3 regions of the Actinomadura sp. 9N215 genome follow, and region 2 is predicted to be linked to each of the others. Evidence: riboswitches for the same ligand, from Rfam matches in the RefSeq annotation. Region 2 holds a riboswitch; each other region holds the start of a gene.
What was found. A riboswitch is a leader RNA that binds a small molecule or an ion and turns the genes downstream of it on or off. The one in region 2 is predicted to bind cyclic di-AMP.

Region 1: linked by a shared signal. The riboswitch ahead of ACH34T_RS23870 (NlpC/P60 family protein) and the one ahead of ACH34T_RS06275 (hypothetical protein) in region 2 are both predicted to bind cyclic di-AMP.
Region 3: linked by a shared signal. The riboswitch ahead of ACH34T_RS35595 (NlpC/P60 family protein) and the one ahead of ACH34T_RS06275 (hypothetical protein) in region 2 are both predicted to bind cyclic di-AMP.

Annotation. Positions count from the first base shown of each region.
Region 1 is NZ_JBIRBA010000015.1:2,324-8,957, reverse strand. Features, by position in the region: gene ACH34T_RS23890 (4Fe-4S single cluster domain-containing protein) at 1-206, shown strand, start outside; gene ACH34T_RS23885 (hypothetical protein) at 143-1,003, opposite strand; gene ACH34T_RS23880 (FHA domain-containing protein) at 992-1,462, shown strand; gene typA (translational GTPase TypA) at 1,613-3,466, opposite strand; cyclic di-AMP (ydaO/yuaA leader) riboswitch at 3,660-3,794, shown strand; gene ACH34T_RS23870 (NlpC/P60 family protein) at 3,801-4,874, shown strand; gene ACH34T_RS23865 ((deoxy)nucleoside triphosphate pyrophosphohydrolase) at 5,018-5,440, opposite strand; gene ACH34T_RS23860 (Mut7-C RNAse domain-containing protein) at 5,437-6,183, opposite strand; gene ACH34T_RS23855 (MarR family winged helix-turn-helix transcriptional regulator) at 6,283-6,634, shown strand, end outside.
Region 2 is NZ_JBIRBA010000003.1:175,064-181,697, forward strand. Features, by position in the region: gene ACH34T_RS06250 (ABC transporter permease) at 1-324, opposite strand, end outside; gene ACH34T_RS06255 (ABC transporter ATP-binding protein) at 321-1,283, opposite strand; gene ACH34T_RS06260 (WD40/YVTN/BNR-like repeat-containing protein) at 1,530-2,645, shown strand; gene ACH34T_RS06265 (MoaD/ThiS family protein) at 2,642-2,938, shown strand; gene ACH34T_RS06270 (M28 family peptidase) at 3,148-4,509, opposite strand; cyclic di-AMP (ydaO/yuaA leader) riboswitch at 5,123-5,335, shown strand; gene ACH34T_RS06275 (hypothetical protein) at 5,344-6,072, shown strand; gene ACH34T_RS06280 (DUF4360 domain-containing protein) at 6,223-6,634, opposite strand, start outside.
Region 3 is NZ_JBIRBA010000029.1:21,838-28,471, reverse strand. Features, by position in the region: gene ACH34T_RS35610 (type III pantothenate kinase) at 1-585, shown strand, start outside; gene ACH34T_RS35605 (LacI family DNA-binding transcriptional regulator) at 1,387-2,469, opposite strand; gene ACH34T_RS35600 (LuxR C-terminal-related transcriptional regulator) at 2,899-3,129, shown strand; gene ACH34T_RS35595 (NlpC/P60 family protein) at 3,511-4,437, opposite strand; cyclic di-AMP (ydaO/yuaA leader) riboswitch at 4,597-4,790, opposite strand; gene ACH34T_RS35590 (amino-acid N-acetyltransferase) at 5,097-5,618, shown strand; gene ACH34T_RS35585 (RDD family protein) at 5,623-6,417, shown strand; gene ACH34T_RS35580 (RDD family protein) at 6,423-6,634, shown strand, end outside.

The sequences.
Region 1 (6,634 bases), on a different contig from region 2:
TGGGGCGCGAGCGGTACGGGGCACTGGCCGACATCAGGAAGACTGGAGAAGATACAGGGCCCCGAGTACAGGTGTCCGTGGACGAAGGGCCGGAGGGAAGGCGGGTGTACTACATCGGGATCCCGCGAAGGGGTGACATGGATCACCTCACGTCGAGGCTCGACCGCGCCGGGGTGCGCTCGGGGGATGTGTCATGGCGACCTTGAAATGTCCTGTCTGCGACGAACCGTTCCAGCCGGGTGATCTGCTCTGCATGAGCTGCGGGGCCAACCTCGCCCGCGCGGGCGGCGCCCAGCGGCAGGGCCCGGGCGGGTACGACAACCAGCAGCAGGGCTACCCGCCGCCGGGCCCGCAGCAGGGCGGCCAGCCGCAGTACGGCGCCCCGCCTGGGCCGCCGCAGGGCGGTCAGCCGTACCAGCAGGCGCCCGACCCGTACCAGCAGCAGGCCCCTCAGCAGCAGGCCCCGCCCCAGCCTCCGCCTGGCCAGTCGTCGGACCCCTGGGGGCAGCCGCAGCAACAGCAGCAGCCGGACGCCTGGGGCCCGCCGCCCCAGCAGCAGGCGCCCGATCAGCACGGGCAGCCGCAGCACGCGCAGCCCCCGTACGGCCAGCCGCAGCACGGCGGTGGCCAGCCGCCGCAGCAGCAGGCGCCGGGCGACCCGTGGGGCATGCCGCAACAGCAGCAGCCGCCGCAACCCCAGCAGGACCAGTGGGGCGCGCCGCAGCAGCAGCCCCCGCTGCCCGACTACCCGCAGCCGGACCAGCAGTTCCCGCCGTCCGACCAGCAGTTCCCACCGGCGGACCAGCAGTTCCCGCCGCCCCAGGACCAGTACTCCCCGCAGCAGGACCAGCAGCAGTACCAGCCGCAGCAGGACCAGTGGGGCGCACCACAGCAACAGCAGCAACCGCCGCAGCAGGACCAGTGGGGGGCGCCGCAGCCGGGCCCCGGCGGCGACCAGTTCGGCCAGCCGCCGCAGCACGGAGGCCCGCCGATGCCGCAGCACGGACGCGAGGCGACGCTGCTGCCGCCCGACCACAACCAGGGCCGGCAGCCCGACGGCACGGCGTTCATGTGCCCGTACTGCGAGGCGGTGCTGCCCAACCCGGGCGCCGCGCAGTGCGACTCGTGCCTGCGTCCGCTGCCGCAGAAGGGCGCGCCCACCCTGCGTGTGATGTTCCCCACGGGCGAGCTCAAGGTCTCCGTCGGGCAGCATCTGGTGCTCGGACGGGACGCGGGCCAGTCACCGGTGGCGTCCACGTTCACGCAGTACGACAACGTGTCGCGCCGCCATTCAACGGTGTGGCTCGACCCGTCCGGGACGGCGTGGGTCCGCGACGAGGGCTCCACCAACGGGACGTTCGTCAACGGCGAGCGGCTTCCCCGCGGCGTGGAGGCCCCGCTCCGCAACGGCGACCAGCTCCGCCTCGCCGCCGACGTGACCGGCACCGTCCAGCTGAACTGACCGGCGCACAGGCCGGACACCAGCGCAAAGGGGCGGCCCCGCGGTCCAAGACCGCGGAGCCGCCCCTTTTCGCACCCGCCGACTTACGCCCGACTCACGCCTATCGACTCGCGCCCGCCGACTCGCGTCCGTCGACGGCTCCGGTTCCGATCAGCTCGCGCGCTTGGAGCGGGCGCGCATGCGCTCGCGCTCCTTGGCGTCCAGGACGACCTTGCGGATGCGGACGGCGCCCGGCGTGACCTCGACGCACTCGTCCTCGCGGCAGAACTCCAGCGCCTCCTCCAGCGACAGCAGCCGCGGCGGGGTGAGCCGCTCCAGCTCGTCGCCGGTGGACGACCGCATGTTCGTGAGCTTCTTCTCCTTGGTGATGTTGACGTCCATGTCGTCGGCCCGGGAGTTCTCCCCGACGATCATGCCCTCGTACACCTCGGTGGTCGGCCCGACGAAGAACGTGCCCCGCTCCTGCAGGTTCGTGATCGCGAACGGGGTGGCGGCGCCGGCGCGGTCGGCGACCAGCGATCCGGACGGACGCGTCCGCAGCTCCCCGAACCACGGCTCGTAGCCCTCGAACACGTGGTGCGCCATGCCGGTGCCGCGCGTCTCCGTCATGAACTCGGTGCGGAACCCGATCAGGCCGCGCGCCGGGACGAGGAACTCCATCCGGATCCAGCCGGTGCCGTGGTTCGTCATGTGCTCCATCCGCCCCTTGCGGACGGCCAGGAGCTGCGTGACGGCGCCGAGGTGCTCCTCGGGGATGTCCACGGTGAGCCGCTCGACCGGCTCGTGCTTCTTCCCGTCGATGCTCTTCGCGACGACCTGCGGCTTGCCGACGGTCAGCTCGTAGCCCTCGCGGCGCATGTTCTCGACGAGGATCGCCAGGGCCAGCTCGCCGCGTCCCTGCACCTCCCACGCGTCCGGACGCTCCGTCGGCAGCACCCGGATCGACACGTTGCCGACGAGCTCCCGGTCGAGCCTGTCCTTCACCATCCGGGCGGTGACCTTGGTGTTCTTCTCGCGGCCCGCCATCGGCCCGGTGTTGGTGCCGACGGTCATCGAGATCGCGGGCTCGTCCACGGTGATCAGCGGCAGCGGGCGCGGGTCGTCCGGATCGGCGATCGTGTCGCCGATCATGATGTCGGGGATGCCGGCGATCGCGATGATGTCGCCGGGCCCCGCCTCGTCGGTGGGCTTGCGGGTGAGCGCGTCCGTCATCAGCAGCTCGGTGATCTTGACGCGGTCGACGCTGCCGTCGTGCCGGAACCAGGCGACCTGCTGGCCCTTCTTGATCGTCCCGGCGTGGACGCGGCACAGCGCGATCCGGCCGAGGTAGCTGGACGCGTCCAGGTTCGTCACGTGCGCCTGCAGCGCCGCGTCCGGGTCGTAGGACGGCGCCGGGATCGTCTCGGTGATGACCGTGAACAGCGGCTCCAGGTCGGGGCTGGCGGGCATCTCGCCGTCGGCGGGCTTGTCGAGCGAGGCCCGCCCGGCGCGCCCGGACGCGTACACGATCGGGAAGTCGATCTGGTCCTCGTCGGCGTCGAGGTCCATGAACAGCTCGTACGTCTCGTCGACGACCTCGTCGATGCGGGCGTCGGGACGGTCGGTCTTGTTCACGACCAGGATCACCGGCAGCCTGGCCTCCAGCGCCTTGCGCAGGACGAACCGGGTCTGCGGGAGGGGGCCCTCGCTGGCGTCCACCAGGAGGACGACGCCGTCCACCATGTTCAGCCCGCGCTCGACCTCGCCGCCGAAGTCGGCGTGCCCGGGGGTGTCGATGATGTTGATCGTCAGCCCGTCGTGCCGGACGGCGGTGTTCTTCGCGAGAATGGTGATCCCCTTCTCGCGCTCCAGGTCGTTGGAGTCCATGACCCGGTCGTCGACGTCCTGGTTCTCGCGGAAGGCCCCGGACTGCCAGAGCATGGCGTCGACCAGCGTCGTCTTGCCATGGTCGACGTGAGCGACGATCGCGACGTTCCGGAGGTCGTCGCGCGTGGAGATGGGCATGCGGGCTCGCCTTGCGTGAGAGTTCGGGGTTCGCCGCCGACATGCGGCAGCCCCCATTCTACTTGGCCCCGCATACCACCCATCCCAGCCGATCCGAACCTCAGAAGTCGTCTCGTGGGCGGATTCGCCAACTTTGCTGATCCTTTGTAATGTGCCCGAGATCCGGTCGTCCGGAGCCCCACCCCCCGGGGCTGCGGCCGGAGCGCCGAATCTCCCGCCTCGCGGGGAACCGGGGACCCACCTCTTCGGGGTGAATCGACACACGTCGTAGGGCGACTCCTGGCCCGAACCCGTCAGCTAACCCGGTAGGCGCGCGAGGAGAGGAGAACCCGGTTTGACACCGGATCCCCACCGGCGGCGCCGCGTCACGCCCGCCGCCACCGCGACCATGCTCCTGATCGGTCTCGGCGCCGCCGCGCCCACCGTCGCGCACGCGGCGCAACCGTCCGGACGTCCCGCCGCGGCCACCCCGAGCCCGGCTCCGACGACCGAGCAGGGCCTGCGCAAGAGCCTGGACGCGCTGAACGAGGAAGCCGAGATCCTCACCGAGAAGTACAACAAGACCCGCGTTGACCTGGGCAAGGCCCAGCAGGCGGAGCGCACCGCCGCCCAGCAGGCCGCCGCGCTGCGCGCCCAGGCCGCACCGGCGCGGGAACGGCTCGGCCAGCTCGCCGCGGCGAACTACATGTCCGGATCGCCCAACGCGATCTTCGGTACGGGCGGCTCGCCGGACGGCCTGTCCGACCAGGCGTACCTCGCACAGAACCAGGCCGCCACGATCCAGGCGCTGCAGAAGCAGATCGACCGGGCCGAGGCCGCCCAGCGCACAGCGCAGGCCAGGATCGCCCAGGTCAAGCAGGCCGCCGCGGACGCCGAGCAGGCCCGCCGGGCCGCGAAGGCCAAGGTCGCCGAGGTGCTGAAGCGCCTCGACAAGCTGACCACGACGCACGTCCGCGACCCGCGCAGCGGCCTGCGCGCCACCGTGAAGGGCTCGGGGCTCCCGGCCAAGATGGCCCGCAAGGCGCTCACCAAGCTCGGCGCCCCGTACGTGTGGGCCGCCGCCGGGCCGGGCAGCTTCGACTGCTCCGGCCTCGTCGTCTGGGCGTACACCCAGGTCGGCAAGCCGGGCCTGCCGCACTACACCGGCGCCCTGTACGGACTGGGCACGAAGGTCTCCCGGAGCGAGCTCCGGTCAGGCGACCTCGTGTACTTCGGCGGAAGCCTCCACCACATGGGCGTCTACCTCGGTGACGGCAAGTTCCTGCACGCCCCGCAGACCGGCGATGTGGTGAAGATCTCCAAAATGTCCGACCGCTCCTCCTTCGGCCCTGGCGGGCCTCCATCGTCGACAAACGCTGTGCGATCGCTGCATCGCTCCGACTCGCCTGGCGGCTCGCTGCGCGATTAGGTTTCTCGCAGGCTCGAAACCTGCCTTCGGACGCGATCGCGACCATTGAGGTCGTCGCGGGGTTGCGGCGGTGGCTGGGCGCCGTTCCTTCCCGAGCAGACATTGACGTCGTCGTGGCGTCGCGGCGGTGGCTGGGGGGCGCGTTACTCCGCGAGTAGGTGTTGTTCGGCGAGGGTGTCGATCACGGGGCGGTCGCCTGGGAGCCAGTCGACGTCGTAGAGCTCGTCCGGGGAGAGCCAGCGGAGGGCCAGGTGTTCCAGGGCGCGGGGTTCGCCTTCGATGATGCGGGCCGTCCACACGCGCAGGACGGCCCGTTCGCTCAGCCGCCAGTCACCGCCGATCCTGCGGCCCAGCCGGACCTTGACGGCGAGTTCCTCGTGGCATTCGCGCACCAGCGCGTCCTCGTCCGACTCGCCGGGGTCGACCTTCCCGCCCGGCAGTTCCCAGCCGCCCGCCATGTGCGGCGGCTCGGCCCGCTGCGCGCTCAGCAGCCGTCCGTCCGAAATGATCGCCGCGCCCACCACCACGAGGTCTATGCCGACCAACCCCTCTCCGTTACCCGTCATCTCGCGATCGCGGCCCGCTCGACCAGCCGCGTCGCATCATGGACGATCTTCTCCAGGTGGCCGCCGTGCGCGCCGCGCCAGTACACCTGGCCGCAGTTCGCGCAGCGGCCGTAGACGTCGTAGTTGCGGCGGGTGCCCGCCTCCAGGTCGCGTTCGATCTCCTCCTTGTCGACCGGGACGAGCTCCCCGTTGCAGGCGGTGCAACGCGTCCAGGGCCGCAGGACGGGCGCGAACCGGTCCAGGACGTCGCGGAGCTGGTCGTCCGGGCGGGAGCCGCGGACGTACGCGCCGAACCACAGCGCGCGGCGCCGCAGCAGGCCGCGGTCCTGGGTGAGCAGGACGCGGCGCTCCGCATCGGCCTGGACGACCAGCGCCGGGTCGTCCATGTCGTTGTGGTACGCGGTGTCGAGGCCGACGAGCCGCATCCGGCGGGCGAGCGTCCCGAGGTGCACGTCGAGGAGGAAGCGGGGCGCGACCTGGCCCGGCTCCAGCGGGACGGGCTGCGGGCGCGGCACGGCGGCCACGTGCACCTCGTCGCCGGCGTCCGGCCTGGTTGAGGGGCCGACCGGCGCGCCGCCGACGGTCATCGGCCCGGCCTCGGGCAGCGGGACGCCGAGCGACTCCACGAGATGCCCCAGCGTCGAGGTGCCGTCCCAGGGGACGCGGCTCACCTTCTCCCGCCGCGCGGCGGGCAGGAACATCAGCAGCTCGTCGGCGACTCGGATCGTCAGCTCGGGCTCCACGCGATCAGCATGCCACGCCGCGGCCCGGATCCCCTCCGCATTTATCGGCGGCGCCGGGCCGCGGCGGGCCGCGGACGGGCGGCCGCGTATTCTCGGGACGTGCGGGAAGACGACAGCGGGCCGCGCCACGGCGGCGGACCGCGCGACAGCACCGCGCCGCGGGACGACATCGACGCCGTGGCGGACGCGTGGCGGCGGGACGGCCTCTCCGAACCGCTCATCGCGATGCTGGAGGTCAGCAAGCGGGCCGCGCGGATCGCCATGCTCGTCCAGCAGGCGGTCCGCGCCGAACTCGCCGAACTCGGCCTCACCTACGCCGAGTTCGAGGTGCTGACCGTCCTGCGCCGCGAGGGCGAGCCGTACCGGCTGCGGCCGAGCGAGCTCACCCGGTCGGCGTTCCTCACCTCGGGCGGGACGAGCAACGTCCTGCAGCGGCTGCAGCGGGCCGGGT
Region 2 (6,634 bases):
CGGCGTGGCGCTCAGGGACGTCCTGATCAGGCCGGTCGCGTACTCGGACGTCACGACCAGGCTGCCCAGCACGCCGATGATCAGCTGGGCGATGATGTACGTCGTGAGGCTGAGGGCGGTCGGGTCCCAGTCCCGCCGTTCCGCGGTGGTCGCGGACGCGTAGTCGTCCCCGGCGGAGCTCATCGACAGGCCGGTGACGCCGAGGCCGACGATCAGCAGGCAGGCCAGCGTGAGCCAGGTGGAGCGGAGGCTGCGGAGCTTGATCCACTCGGCGTGGAGGGTGCGGGCGAAGGTCACCTTCGGCGCGGTGGCGAGCGAGCTCACAGGGCGGCTCCATGGCTTTGGACGGCGCCGGTTTCGACAGCGCCGTTTTCGACAGCGCCGTGGTATTCGACGGCGTCCTTGGTCAGTTCCATGAAGGCGTCCTCCAGCGAGGGGCGCTGCGGGCTGAGCTCGCTGAGCGCGACGCCGTGGTAGGCGGCCAGCTTGCCGATCTCCTCGCCCGTCATGCCGGAGACCACGAGGGACGATTCGAGCCCGTCCCGGACGGTGGCCCCGGCCTCGGTCAGGCGGCGCGCGAACGAGGCCGGGTCCGGCGTCCGGACGAGCACCGTGCCCTCGCCGTTGGCGTGCAGGAAGTCGCTCATGCCGGTGTCGGCGATCAGCCGTCCGCGGCCGATGACGACCAGGTGGTCGGCGGTCTGCGCCATCTCGCTCATCAGGTGGCTGGAGACGAGCACCGCCCGGCCCTCGGCGGCGAGCGAGCGCATGAACGCGCGGATCCAGCGGATGCCCTCCGGGTCGAGCCCGTTCACCGGCTCGTCGAAGATCAGCACGCGCGGGTCGCCGAGCAGCGCCGCCGCGATGCCGAGCCGCTGCCGCATGCCGAGCGAGAACCCGCCGGCGCGGCGGCCCGCGACGCTCTCGATGCCGGTCCTGGCGAGCGCCTCGTCGACGCGGCGGCGGGGCAGGCCGTTGCTCACGGCGAGCGCGAGCAGGTGGTCGTACGCCTTGCGGCCGCCGTGCACGGCGGCGGCGTCCAGCAGCGCGCCCACCTCGGTCAGCGGGACGGGCAGGTCGCCGTAGCGACGGCCGCCGATGACGGCGGTGCCGCGCGTGGGCGCCGCCAGCCCCATGATCATCCTCATGGTGGTGGACTTCCCCGCGCCGTTCGGGCCGAGGAAGCCGGTCACCTGCCCGGGTTCGACGGTGAACGACAGGTCGTCCACCACGGTGTCGGGCCCGTACCGCTTGGTCAGCCCGCGTACTTCGATCGTCGTCATGGAAGAGAGCGTGCAAGGCCGGGCTGGCCGGATTCTGGGAGCTTCAGAGAGAATCCTGTGAATCCACCGTCCGGGGCGGGCCCGGAGTGGGCCTGGGGCGGGGGCTGCGGCCGTCCGGCCGGGCTTGCCTCGGCCCGCTCATAGGAAATCCCTAGCAATGGACGCGGCGCCGATGAGTTTCCCGGGCGGCGGCCGTCCGTATCAATGGTGAAGTCATGCCGGACAGCCCCATCGGAGGGAGCAGCCATGACCGGAGTACGGGTTCTGGTCGGTACGCGCAAGGGCGCGTTCATCCTCACGTCGGACGGCGCGCGCGAAGACTGGGAGGTCAGCGGCCCGCATTTCGGCGGCTGGGAGATCTACCATGTCGCCGGATCGCCCGCCGACCCGTCCCGGCTGTACGCGGCCCAGTCGACGGGCTGGTTCGGGCAGGTGATGCAGCGCTCCGACGACGGCGGCGCGACGTGGCAGCCGGTGGGCAACGAGTTCGGGTACGAGAGCGAGCCCGGCACCCACCTGTGGTACGACGGCACGCAGCGGCCGTGGGAGTTCAAGCGGGTCTGGCACCTCGAACCGTCCGCGTCCGACCCGGACACCGTCTACGCCGGGGTCGAGGACGCCGCCCTGTTCCGCACGGTCGACGGCGGCGCGTCGTGGCACGAGCTGCCGGCGCTGCGCGAGCACCGCTCGGGGCCGTCCTGGCAGCCGGGCGCGGGCGGGATGTGCCTGCACACGATCGTGCGGGACCCCGTGAAGGCCGGGCGGATGTTCGCGGCCATCTCCGCGGCGGGCGTGTTCCGCAGCGACGACGACGGCGCGACGTGGCAGGCCGTGAACCGGGGCCTTCGCTCGGACGGCATCCCCGACCCGGAGGCGGAGACCGGGCACTGCGTCCACCGCGTCGCGATGCACCCGGCGCGTCCCGAGGTGCTGTTCATGCAGAAGCACTGGGACGTCATGCGCAGCGACGACGCGGGCGACACCTGGTACGAGATCAGCGGCGACCTGCCGAGCGACTTCGGGTTCCCGGTCGCCGTCCACGCGCACGAGCCGGACACCGTGTACGTCGTCCCGATCAAGAGCGACTCCGAGCACTACCCGCCGGACGGGCGGCTGCGCGTGTACCGCAGCCGCGCCGGCGGGCACGAGTGGGAGCCGCTGACCAGCGGGCTGCCGCAGGAGCACTGCTACGTCAACGTGCTCCGGGACGCGATGGCCGTCGACTCGCTCGACTCGTGCGGCCTCTACGTCGGGACGACGGGCGGGCAGGTGTACGCGTCGTCCGACGCCGGGGACACGTGGGCGCCGATCGTCCGCGACCTGCCGGCCGTGCTGTCCGTCGAAGTCCAGACCCTGCCATGATCCGCGTGGTGCTGCCCGCGCACCTGCGCACGCTCGCCGAGGTCCACGGCGAGGTCGAGCTGGAGGTGCCGGGGCCGGTCACGGTGCGCTCGGTCTTGGACGCGCTGGAGACCCGCCACCCGGTGCTGCGCGGCACGATCCGCGACCACGCCACCGGACGGCGCCGTGCGTTCGTGCGCTTCTACGCCTGCGCCGAGGACCTCTCCAACGAGCCCGTCGAGACCGTCCTGCCTGGACCGGTGACCGCGGGCGCCGAGCCCTTCATCGTGGTCGGCGCGATGGCCGGCGGCTGACGGCGCGGCCGGGCTCCGCAGGGCCCCGCCCCGGCGTGACCTGGGCGGAAACGGGGGCGGGGCCGGGCCGCCCCGCACCTCTTCCCAGGACGGGGCGGCCCACCGGCGGCCGTGCACCTACGGGGGACCGCCGATGTCTCCTACAGCGCCGCAGTCCGGACATGCGTCACGGACCGGACGTGTATGGTGACGCCGCGCCATCCCCGCCGCTATTTGTGGCGGGCCACGTCGTACGCGGCGCAGCCGATCAGTTCGAGGGACACCTGGAGCCGCTTCAGGCTGATGTTCTGGGCGATCGTGTCCTCGGGCGTGTGGTAGATCGGTTCGAGCTGGCTCGGCGCCTCGTTGCCGCGCCAGCTGAAGTTGCCCGCCGCGATGCCGCGCTCGAAGAACGCCTCGTGGTCGCTGGAGCCGCGGGCGGTGGGGCCCTGGACCTGGTCGACGTAGCCGAGCCGGCGCGCGGCGGCGTTCACCGCGGCGGTGGTGGTGTTGTCCTTGCCGTCCACGGACAGCAGCCAGTACGTCTCCGCGGGCGGATGGCTGGTGGCGACCATGTCGTTCTGGAAGCAGCCGGTGATCCGCTTCGCGCCCGCGTCGTCGAGCTGCTTCACATAGTGCCGGGCGCCGATCAGCCCGTACTCCTCCGAGCCCCACAGGCAGATCCGGATCGCCTGCTGGGTGGGCAGCCGCTTCAGGACGCGCGCCAGTTCCAGGCACAGCACCGTCCCGCTGCCGTCGTCGTTGGCGCCGGGCGAGCCGGGGACGCTGTCGTAATGGGCGCTGACGATGACGGCCTTGCCGTCGGGGTTCGGCAGCGTCGCCTTCCGCTCGGCCAGGACGTTGTACGAGGTCAGCCCGCTGTGGTGGGTGATCTCGAAGGACAGCCGCTTGGCCCCGGCGCGGATCCGCTCGCCGTGGTACCCGGCGAGGCCGAGCACCGGGATCGCGACCTGCTCGGTCAGGGCCGGGGCGAACGAGGCGGCCTTGCGCTCGGGGAAGGTGTCCGAGCGCGCGTTGACGATGAGCGCCGCCTTGGCGCCCGCGGCCGCGGCCGCCTTGGCCTGGTCGGTCTCCTTGCCGACGACGCGGTCGAACAGCACCAGCTTTCCGCGCGCGTCGCCGGGGACGTCGACGACCTTGCCGACGTCCACGACCCTGCCGTGGACGGAGTCGGTCGCGCCCTGCGGCGAGGCGCTGGCCTGCCAGAGCCGCTCGCCCCTGGCGCGGATCTCCGCCAGGTACTTGTCAGCGACGGGGAACGGCTGCAGTTCGACCTTGTAACCGAGGTCGCGGAGCACCCCGGCGATGTAGCGGGCGGCGCGGTGCTCGGACTCGGTGCCGGCGATGCGCCAGCCGATCCCGTCGCTGAGCACCTTCAGGTGCCGCAGCGCCCGCCGGGCGTCGACGCGGCCGACGACGGCCTTGTCGCCGATGGTGAGGGAGGGCGGCAGGAGGGCGCCGGGTCGCTGCCGGGTCGCGGCGGCGGCGGTGCCGGGAAGCAGGCCGACGGTCGCGAAACCGGCGAAGGCCGCGGCTCCGGCCAGCAGGTCACGGCGGTGGACCTCGGACATGGGCGTCTCCTCGGGGAGATCAGGACGCCGTGCCCGTTCCGCGGGCCCGGGTTTCGAGCCGTCCGGACGGGGGCGCCGCGAGGAACAGGACCCCGTTGCCGGTGAATCTACGAAACCGCCCCGACCTCGACAAGGACGGCTGATCGCTCCGCAACTCAACCGTGATCAAGTAGCCGCGTCCGCGAGCCGCCGCCCGCCGCGGGAGGGCGGCCGGCCGGTGGGCAGCACGCTGAGCTGGGGCATTGCTGATTTTGTCCGGGTTTGCCTTCTTTTGACGTAGGGAGTAGCTTGTCGCTCACCAAGGCGCTCGCCAGGCGTTTTGCCGGACCGTGTCCGTTCGGACACGATCGTCCCCCGGGCCGACGACGACGTCGGACGGGGGTGGCGGCGGCGCGACCCACGCGTCGTCTCGTGACGTCCTGCCGCGCGGGTCTCGCCAAGACCCCCGCCCCTCGGCCCGACCATGTGCACGCCGCAGCGTGCTGGCGCTGAGCGAAGCCAGGACCGGCTCTCGGAGCCGCGCCCCGCCACGGGGTGTGCCACACCATCAGCGCCGCTCTTTCGCACCCGGGACACAAGGGTCCCGTGGACGGGCCGTCGTGCCCACAGGATCGCAGCGGCAACGCCGAGTCCGCCGTCGCGCGGAGCCGGGGACCCACCTGAATACCTTTCATCCTCGGTCGCCCTGCGCGGCCAGGCCGTCGCAGACAGGCCGGATGAAAAGCATTCACCCGCACTGGGGTGAATCGGCCTGTCCTCCAGGCCGTAGGGCGACTTCCACGCCCGAACCCGTCAGCTAACCCGGTAGGCGTCCTGGAAGCCAAGGAGACCCCCTTGCAAGGCAAGCACGGCAAGAACCGTTTTCCCCTGGGCCCCCGTACGACCGGCGCCCTGTTCGGCCTCGCCTTCTTCGGCGTGGTCGCGTCCACCGCGCACGCGTCGGTCCTGTCGGACGGCACCGACCCCGGCGACAAGGTGGCCGCCGTCGAGGTCCTCCCCCAGAAGCAGAAGTCCGACCGGACCTCGCCGGGCGGCTCCGGCAAGGAGTCCGACGACGAGAAGTCCGACCAGAAGTCCCGCGAGAAGTCCGGCGAGAAGTCGGGCGAGAAGTCCGAGGCGTCGAACGAGAGGTCGAACGGAACGTCCGGCAAGGTCGAGCGGTCCGAGGTGATCGCCCGGGCCAGGACCTGGAACCCGGGGACCGACGACCGGGTGCGCTACAGCCAGCTTCGCAGCCACAACGGATACCGGGCCGACTGCTCCGGTTTCGTGGCGATGACGCTGGGCCTGCCCAAGCCGGGCCCGAACACCGTGGGCCTCACCTCGTCGCGGTACACCGAGCGCATCAAGATGTCCGAGCTGAAGAAGGGCGACCTCGTCATGGACGCGGAGGGCACCAACACCACGCGCCACGTCGTCATCTTCGAGAAGTGGGCGAACAGCGACCGCACGTCCTACTGGGCGTACGAGCAGCGCGGCCGGTACGGCACCGACCACCGGACGCGCGACTACGGCCTCGACTCGGGCAGCGAATACAAGGCGTACCGCCCGACGAAGCTGTAACCGCTTCGCTGTAACCGCTTCGGAACGGAAAGCGAACGCCCGGCCGGGCATGACCCGGCCGGGCGTTCGCATGAAACTCAAGGCGTTGTGGAACGCTCGCTCAGTTGTCCGAATCACACGACGTTGTGTGATCGCCCGGCGACCATCCGATCAACTGTCGCAGCGTTTCCAGTCGAGCTGGTAGACCGCGTTGGCGTATGCGGATTCCATCGCGATGAAACTGGACTTGGACGAGCTGCCCTTGTTCACGCGCAGTTCGGTGTTGATGTTGAGGTTGCGCTCCGCGCCGCACGGCTTGTAGACGCGCTGGGCGGGGTCGGTCCGGTCGGCGAACCGCCAGTTGTCGTCGTAGGGGCCCTTGAGCTCGTGGCTCACCGACGTGTTCTTCGCGTCGCCCTGGAAGTAGTAGTTCGTCCGCCGCTGCGCGGTGGCGCCCTCTTCCACGTGGGCGAAGCCGCGCGAGACGATGCCGACGACCGCGTAGGTGTATCCCTCGGGGGCGTTGACGTCCACGCTGATGTGGCAGTTCTTCCTGAACTCCGTGGGCGGTGCGTCGCCGCCG
Region 3 (6,634 bases), on a different contig from region 2:
GTTCCGTCCGTCCTGCACGAGATGCGGGAGATGTGCCGCCGCTACTACGGCGACGTCTCTGCGGTGATCGTGGAGCCCGGCGTCAAGACCGGCGTCCCCGTCCGGATGGACAATCCGAAGGAGGTCGGCGCCGACCGCATCGTGAACGCGCTGGCCGCCGTCCACACGCACGGCGGCCCCGCGATCGTCGTCGACTTCGGCACCGCCACCACCTTCGACGCCGTCTCCGCGAAGGGCGAGTACGTGGGCGGCGCGATCGCGCCCGGCATCGAGATCTCGATCGACGCGCTGTCGTCGCGCGGCGCCCAGCTGCACAAGATCGAGCTGGTCAGGCCGCGGAACGTGGTGGCCAAGAACACCGTCGAGGCGCTGCAGTCCGGGATCATCTTCGGCTTCGCCGGGCAGGTGGACGGCATCGTCGAGCGGATGTCCGAGGAACTCGCCGCAGACCCCGGCGAGGTCACGGTCATCGCCACCGGCGGCCTCGCGCCCCTCGTCCTGGAGGAGTCCCGCAGCATCGACGCGTTCGAGCCCTGGCTCACCCTCATCGGCCTACGCCTGATCTACGAGCGCAACACCGTCTAGCCGCCACAGACCGGACCCACCCGACGCACGCTTGACAGGACGGCCGGGCCCCGCCCCATTGGCGGCGCGCGCGGCCCCAATTCCCGTTCTATGCCCTCGACCGGAGTCCTGCGGGCCTACGGCCTTGCGAGTGCGCCAGGGCCCCAGGCCGGACCGCCCAGAACGCACAGAGCCATTCGAACGGGCCCCAGGGCAGCGTGCAGGTCGGCGCCCATCCCAGTCGGCTGCGTGACGTCCGAAACTGATGACTCGCTGAGCACAGGGCCCACGCAGACGGTGTCGCTCGCCCGCGTGGACGAGATGTCACTCTCCTGGGTACGCGCCGCCTTGGCCGCTCGTCCGGCTGTGGATCACTCTTTGGGGCGCGAGCGCCCGGGGGTGGCCGGGAGGGGCCGGGCAGGCTCGACGGGTGGCGTGTCAACGACTGACTAGGCGGGGGACGGCCTTCCCACGAAGCGCGCACACGGACGCCTAGGCGACGGCACGAGTCGCCGACGGGGCGACCGCGTGCGAGACGCCGGTGCGGGACGGCGGTACGGGACAGTGGCACAGACGGCGGCGCGGGAGGACGGGACGGCGGTGCGGGACGGTGCGGCGGGATGGTGCGGCGGGATGGTGCGGCGGGACGGTGCGGCGGGACAGTGGCACAGACGGCGGCGCGGGAGGACGGTGCGGGACGGCGGTGCGGGACGGCGGGACGGCGGGACGGCGGTGCGGCGGTGCGGCGGTGCGGTGCGAGAGTGTTGGGGGACGAGGCTTGCCGGGGGCAAGGGTGACTTCTGGCCTGGGGGGCGGCGAAGGTTAAGCGCTTTCGCGGATGACAAGGTCGGGTCTGAGGACCACCTGACGGTGCTGATGGGACTTGCCCTCGCCTACCTCGGCCAGCGCGAGTTCGGCGGCTTCCCAGCCGAGTTCGCGGCGGGGCTGCCGGATGGTGGTGAGGGGCACGGCGGCGCTCGCGGCGAGTTCGATGTCGTCGTATCCGATCACCGCGATGTCCTCGGGGACGCGCGCGCCGAGCCGGATCAGCTCGTTGATCAAGCCGATCGCGAGCAGGTCGTTGGCGCAGAACACGCCGTCGGGTGTCGGCGACATCGCCATGATCTGGTGGGCGGCGGCTTGGCCCTCGCTGGGGCTCAGCGCGTCCAGAATCAGGATCGGGGGTTTTCCGAAGCCGGCCTCGACGATCGTACGGGCGGCGCCGTCGCGGCGTTCGACGCAGGGCTGCGGCTCGGGGACGCCGGTCACGAAGGCGATCCGCTCCCGGTCGGTGCCGAGCAGGTGCGCGGCGGCGATCTCACCGCCCGCGACGTGGTCGACCTGGGCGGAGCAGACCCCGGACGCGTCCCGGTCGATCAGCACCACGCTCATCCCCGCGGCGCGCAGCTGGGCGATGTCGCGGGAACCGAGCCCGACGGGGATGATCAGGACGCCGGCGGCGTTCTGCTCTTCCAGGAGTTCCACGGAACGCCGCTCCTTGGCGGCGGAGTGGTCGCTGGAGAGCCAGAGCGCGTCGTGACCGAGGGCGTTGAGCGCGGCCTCCGCCCCCCGGGCGACGTCGGTCGCGTACGGGTTGGTGAGGTCTTCGACGACGACGCCGAATGCGCGCCGCGGCTCGTCGCCGAACTCGCCCGCGGTGCGTTCGGGACGCCGCCGGAGCCGGCGCGCGGACTCGTTCCGGACGAATCCGAGCTCCTCGATCGCCGCGCGAACACGGTCACGGGTAGCTTCGGCCACGAGGTCTGGCCGGTTTAGGACATTCGAAACGGTCCCAACTGAGACTCCAGCACGCCTCGCGACCTCACGAATACTGGTCTGTGGCAACTCGCTCCTCGTCCCGTCCCAGGCATGTTTCCCCAGGTAGTGGAGTTTTGCATAGTGCATTCGCGAAAGCACGGTCACAGACCGCGACCATCGGCGCGCACATTGCACTGAACCAGCGCTTGACGGGCCGGATCCGGCCGCCTAGCGTTCCGAGCCGAAGCGTAGCTTGAAACGATTCACGATCTTCGACCACGGCGAGATCTGGCGAGTCCAACGAGAAGGGACGGTGCGGATGGCTGGCGATCCCATCCCGTCTCCCTCGGATGGCCAACGAGTGAATCGTCACCCGGAGTTCCCCCGAAAGCCCCCGCAATCGGCCCAACGGCCACCTCCGGCCAAGCGCGCGAGACAGAAAAGGAAACCGATGATCTGAGTCCGGAGGCGCTCCGGGCCCGGCAACCCAACGCGCGTACAGATCGAGGCCAACCCGTGCCTGTGCAGCGGACGGCTGCATCCCCGCGGTCATCACCACGGACGAGGGAGGACGGAGTGGAACAGGCCACACTCGCACGTCGTGGCACCGACGATTTCGGGCTGAGCGAGGAAGAGATTCGGCTGCTCGCTCAAATCGCCAGCGGTGTCACCGCCGATGTGGCGGCTCGCAAGCTGGAGCTGAGCGCACGGACCTTGCGACGCCGGTTGCGGACCATCTGCGACCGGCTGGAGGTCAACACCCCTATCGAGGCCGTGGTGTGGGCGGCCCGAAGGCAGCTCATCTAGCGGCAACCCCCAATGACGCTCGTCCGGGGACGGCGAGCGCCACGAGAATCCAGGCGGCAAACATTCAGAACCCTCCGTCCGACCCCGCAGCGGCGGCGCCCGCACCCTGACAGGTAGGTCCCTGCAGGAGGCGTCGCCGCGGACGGTGTTCAACGCTCGCCGCAGACGGTGTTCAACGCTCGCCGAGGACACGTCAAGCGCGCCCTCGATCTCATCGACGCCCGCAACGCCCGTGACACCCACCAGATGCGCCCGCCGACCGCAGGGGCCCATCCGAGGGCGTCCAGGGGCGTCCTAGGACGCTTGCCGAGCGCAAGGGATTCCGCTGACCATTCTCAGTCGGACACCAGGGCGCTAGGACGCTGGGGGCGTCCGCCGGGCTCAGGCGACTCGGACGCCGCCGGCGAAGGGACGGCCCGCCATGGGCGCGATCTTCACGACGTCGCCGGTGTGGGGCGCGTGCAGCATCTTGCCGCCGCCGACGTAGATCCCCATGTGGTGCAGGTCGGAGTGGAAGAACACGAGGTCGCCCGGCTGGAGCTGGCCGCGGGACACGTGGGTGCCCGCGTTCCACTGGCTGCCGGTGTAGTGCGGCAGGTTGATGCCGACCTGCTTGTAGGCCCACATCGTCAGGCCCGAGCAGTCGAAGGCGTTCGGCCCGGCGGCGCCCCAGACGTACGGGTCGCCGATCTTGGTCATCGCGTAGCGCAGGGCCTGCACGCCCTTGCCGGTGCCGACGACGGGGAGTTTGGCGAGCTGGGTGGGGTCTCGCTTGACGAGCGTGCCGCGGACCTTCTCGTACGTCTCGGTGACCTTCTTGCGCTGCGAATCCAGTTGCGTACGCAGCGCCTTCACCTGCGTGGCGCGCGCTTCGGCGGACTTGCGGGCGCGCTGCGCGGCCTGCATGGCCTGCATCAGCCCGAGGACTTTGGTGCTGTCCCGCTTGGCGAAGTAGTTGAGCGTGGCGGCCTGGTCGAGGACGGACTGCGGGTCCTGGGAGGCGACGAACGACACCGTGGGGTCGGAACCGCCCTGCATGTAACTGGTCGCGGCCAGAGAACCGACCTTCTCGCGGATGGTCTGGAGGGATTTCTCCTGCCGTTGGGCGTTCTCGGTGGCGACCTTGGCCGCGCGCTGCGACTGCGCGAGTTTGACCTTCAGCCCGTTGTACTGCTCGGTGAGCTGCTCCAGCTGGTCGGCGAGCTTGAGGGCCTTCGCCCTGAGTTCCTTCGTGGACGGCTCAGGGTCTGCGTGCGCGACCGCGACCGTGTGCGGTGCGACCGAAAGGGCGACGAGCGCACCGGCCACGGTGATCGCTCTACCGCGGAACCGGGCCGTCCAGGGCGCCCAGGCCGTCCGGGGCTTCTGGACTTTTCGGGCCGTCCGGGCTTTCCGCGCCGATGGCGACTGCCGGGAGCTTGAACGAGCAGATCGTGAAAGGGAAGCAGGGCGCGATGGCTCCACGAATTCTCCTCTCCTCGTCCGCCTACCGAGTTAGCTGACGGGTTGGGGCTGGAGCAGCCCGTCCGCGGGCACGCGTGGAATTCGGTTCCACGCGGCTGCGGATTCACCCCTCACGGTGTCAGCCCGGGGCGGCTCCCCGAACGCTCCGGAAGTGGGTCCCCGGCTCCTCGGGGCGCTGGTTGCGGCCCTTGGACTCGGCGGTGCGGCCTCCGCGTCCTGCGGTTGGCCGACGTCAGCGCAGGACACTAACGGAACCCGCTTTGGATGCCAACCAGAACATGCGAAATCGCAGGTGGCGGCGGCTTGTCGGCACCGGAGCGCCGGTCACGCCCCCTGAAATCCTGTGTCCTTGCTCACTTTTTGGCACCCCGGGCAATGCCTAGTCGGTTTTATCTAGTCACTGCTGCTCGCCCATCGCCGCATGCGGAGCCAGCCCGCATCGCCCGCCTGCGGGCACTACTGACCGCTGGCGGTGGCGACGCGTTCGATAATCTCGCCTGTTTGTGGAGGTCGTGATCCGGCGAGCCCGTACCGCCGACGTTCAAGAGATTCGCAGGCTGGTCGATCGGTACGCCGGTTCGGGACGACGCCTGCTGAAGAAGTCCACGGTGAAGCTGTACGAGGACGTCCAGGAGTTCTGGGTCGCCGAGGACGTCCAGCACAGCACGCCGGGACCGGTCGTCGCCTGCGGCGCGCTGCACGTGATGTGGGAGGACCTCGCGGAGGTCCGTTCCGTCGCCGTGAGCAAGGAGTACGGCGGACGCGGCATCGGGCACCGGATCGTGGCCCGTCTGCTGGAGACCGCGCGGGAACTCGGCGTGCGGAGGGTGTTCTGCCTTACCTTCGAGGTGGAGTTCTTCGCGCGCCATGGCTTTCAGCAGATCCTGGGGACTCCGGTGGCGCCAGAGGTGTACGAGGAGCTTCTCCGCTCCTACGACGAAGGCGTTGCAGAGTTCTTGAACCTCGACCGGGTCAAGCCCAATACGTTGGGCAACACCCGGATGTTGCTTCGCCTGGAGGACTGACCCGATGAGCGATTCCCCCGACCGCGGGCGGCGGTACCCGCCGCAGCAGGGGCAGGGTTCCTACGGCCCGCCGCCTCCGTACCAAGGTCCCCAATGGCAGCAACCTCAACAGCAACCGCAGGGACAACCACAGCAGCAGTGGCAGCAGCCGCCGCAACAGCAACAGCAGTGGGGTCAGCAGCCGGGGTACAACGAGCCGTACGACGCGTCCCATGACGACTACGGCGGCGATGAGCTGCCCTTGGCGCCGATCCATCGCCGTGCAGGCGCGCGGCTCATCGACAACGGGCTCGTCGCGGTTTTCGGGTTCGCGCTCGTCCTGCCGATCACGATCGGTGCGTTCGGCCTGGGCAAGCCTGGCAGCAAGACCGAGGACGAGGGGGGTGTGTGGAACTGGCCCATCATCTTCACCCTTTTCTGTGTCCTGTCGGTGTTGCCGTTGCTCTACGAGGCCGTCCAACTGTCCATGTCTGGACGAACGCTCGGCAAGCGCGTCATGGGGCTTGGCATCGTCCAGGCGCCCGGCGGGCAACCATTGACCACCACGCAAGCCGTGTGGCGCGCTGGAATCGTCCATGTGGGCTACCAGATCGGCGTTTTCTTCTTCCTGGTCATCGCGGTGATGGTGTGGGACTACGCCGCGTACGGGATGGTGCTGGTCTGGGCGGGCGCGTTGATGGCGTACCTGTGGGCGATCTGGGACCAGCCCCTGCACCAGGCACTCCACGATCGCTTGGCCGGGACGCTGGTCGTCGATGAGCGGGCCGGCTACGACGAGTACGCCGAATACCCGGAGTAAGGCCCGTGCGGGAGGCACCGCTCGCCGAACCGGGCCAGCGCCTCCTGGCGCGCATCGTCGACACCCTCATCGTCGGTGTGCCCGTCATCGTCGTCGTCCGTGCCTTGGTGTCCGGACCCACGGTGGACGTCGTCGCCCCACCGGCCTTCGCCGGATGCATGCTGCTGTACGAGGCGATCCAGCTCACCCTCTGGAGCCGGACGATCGGCAAACGCGT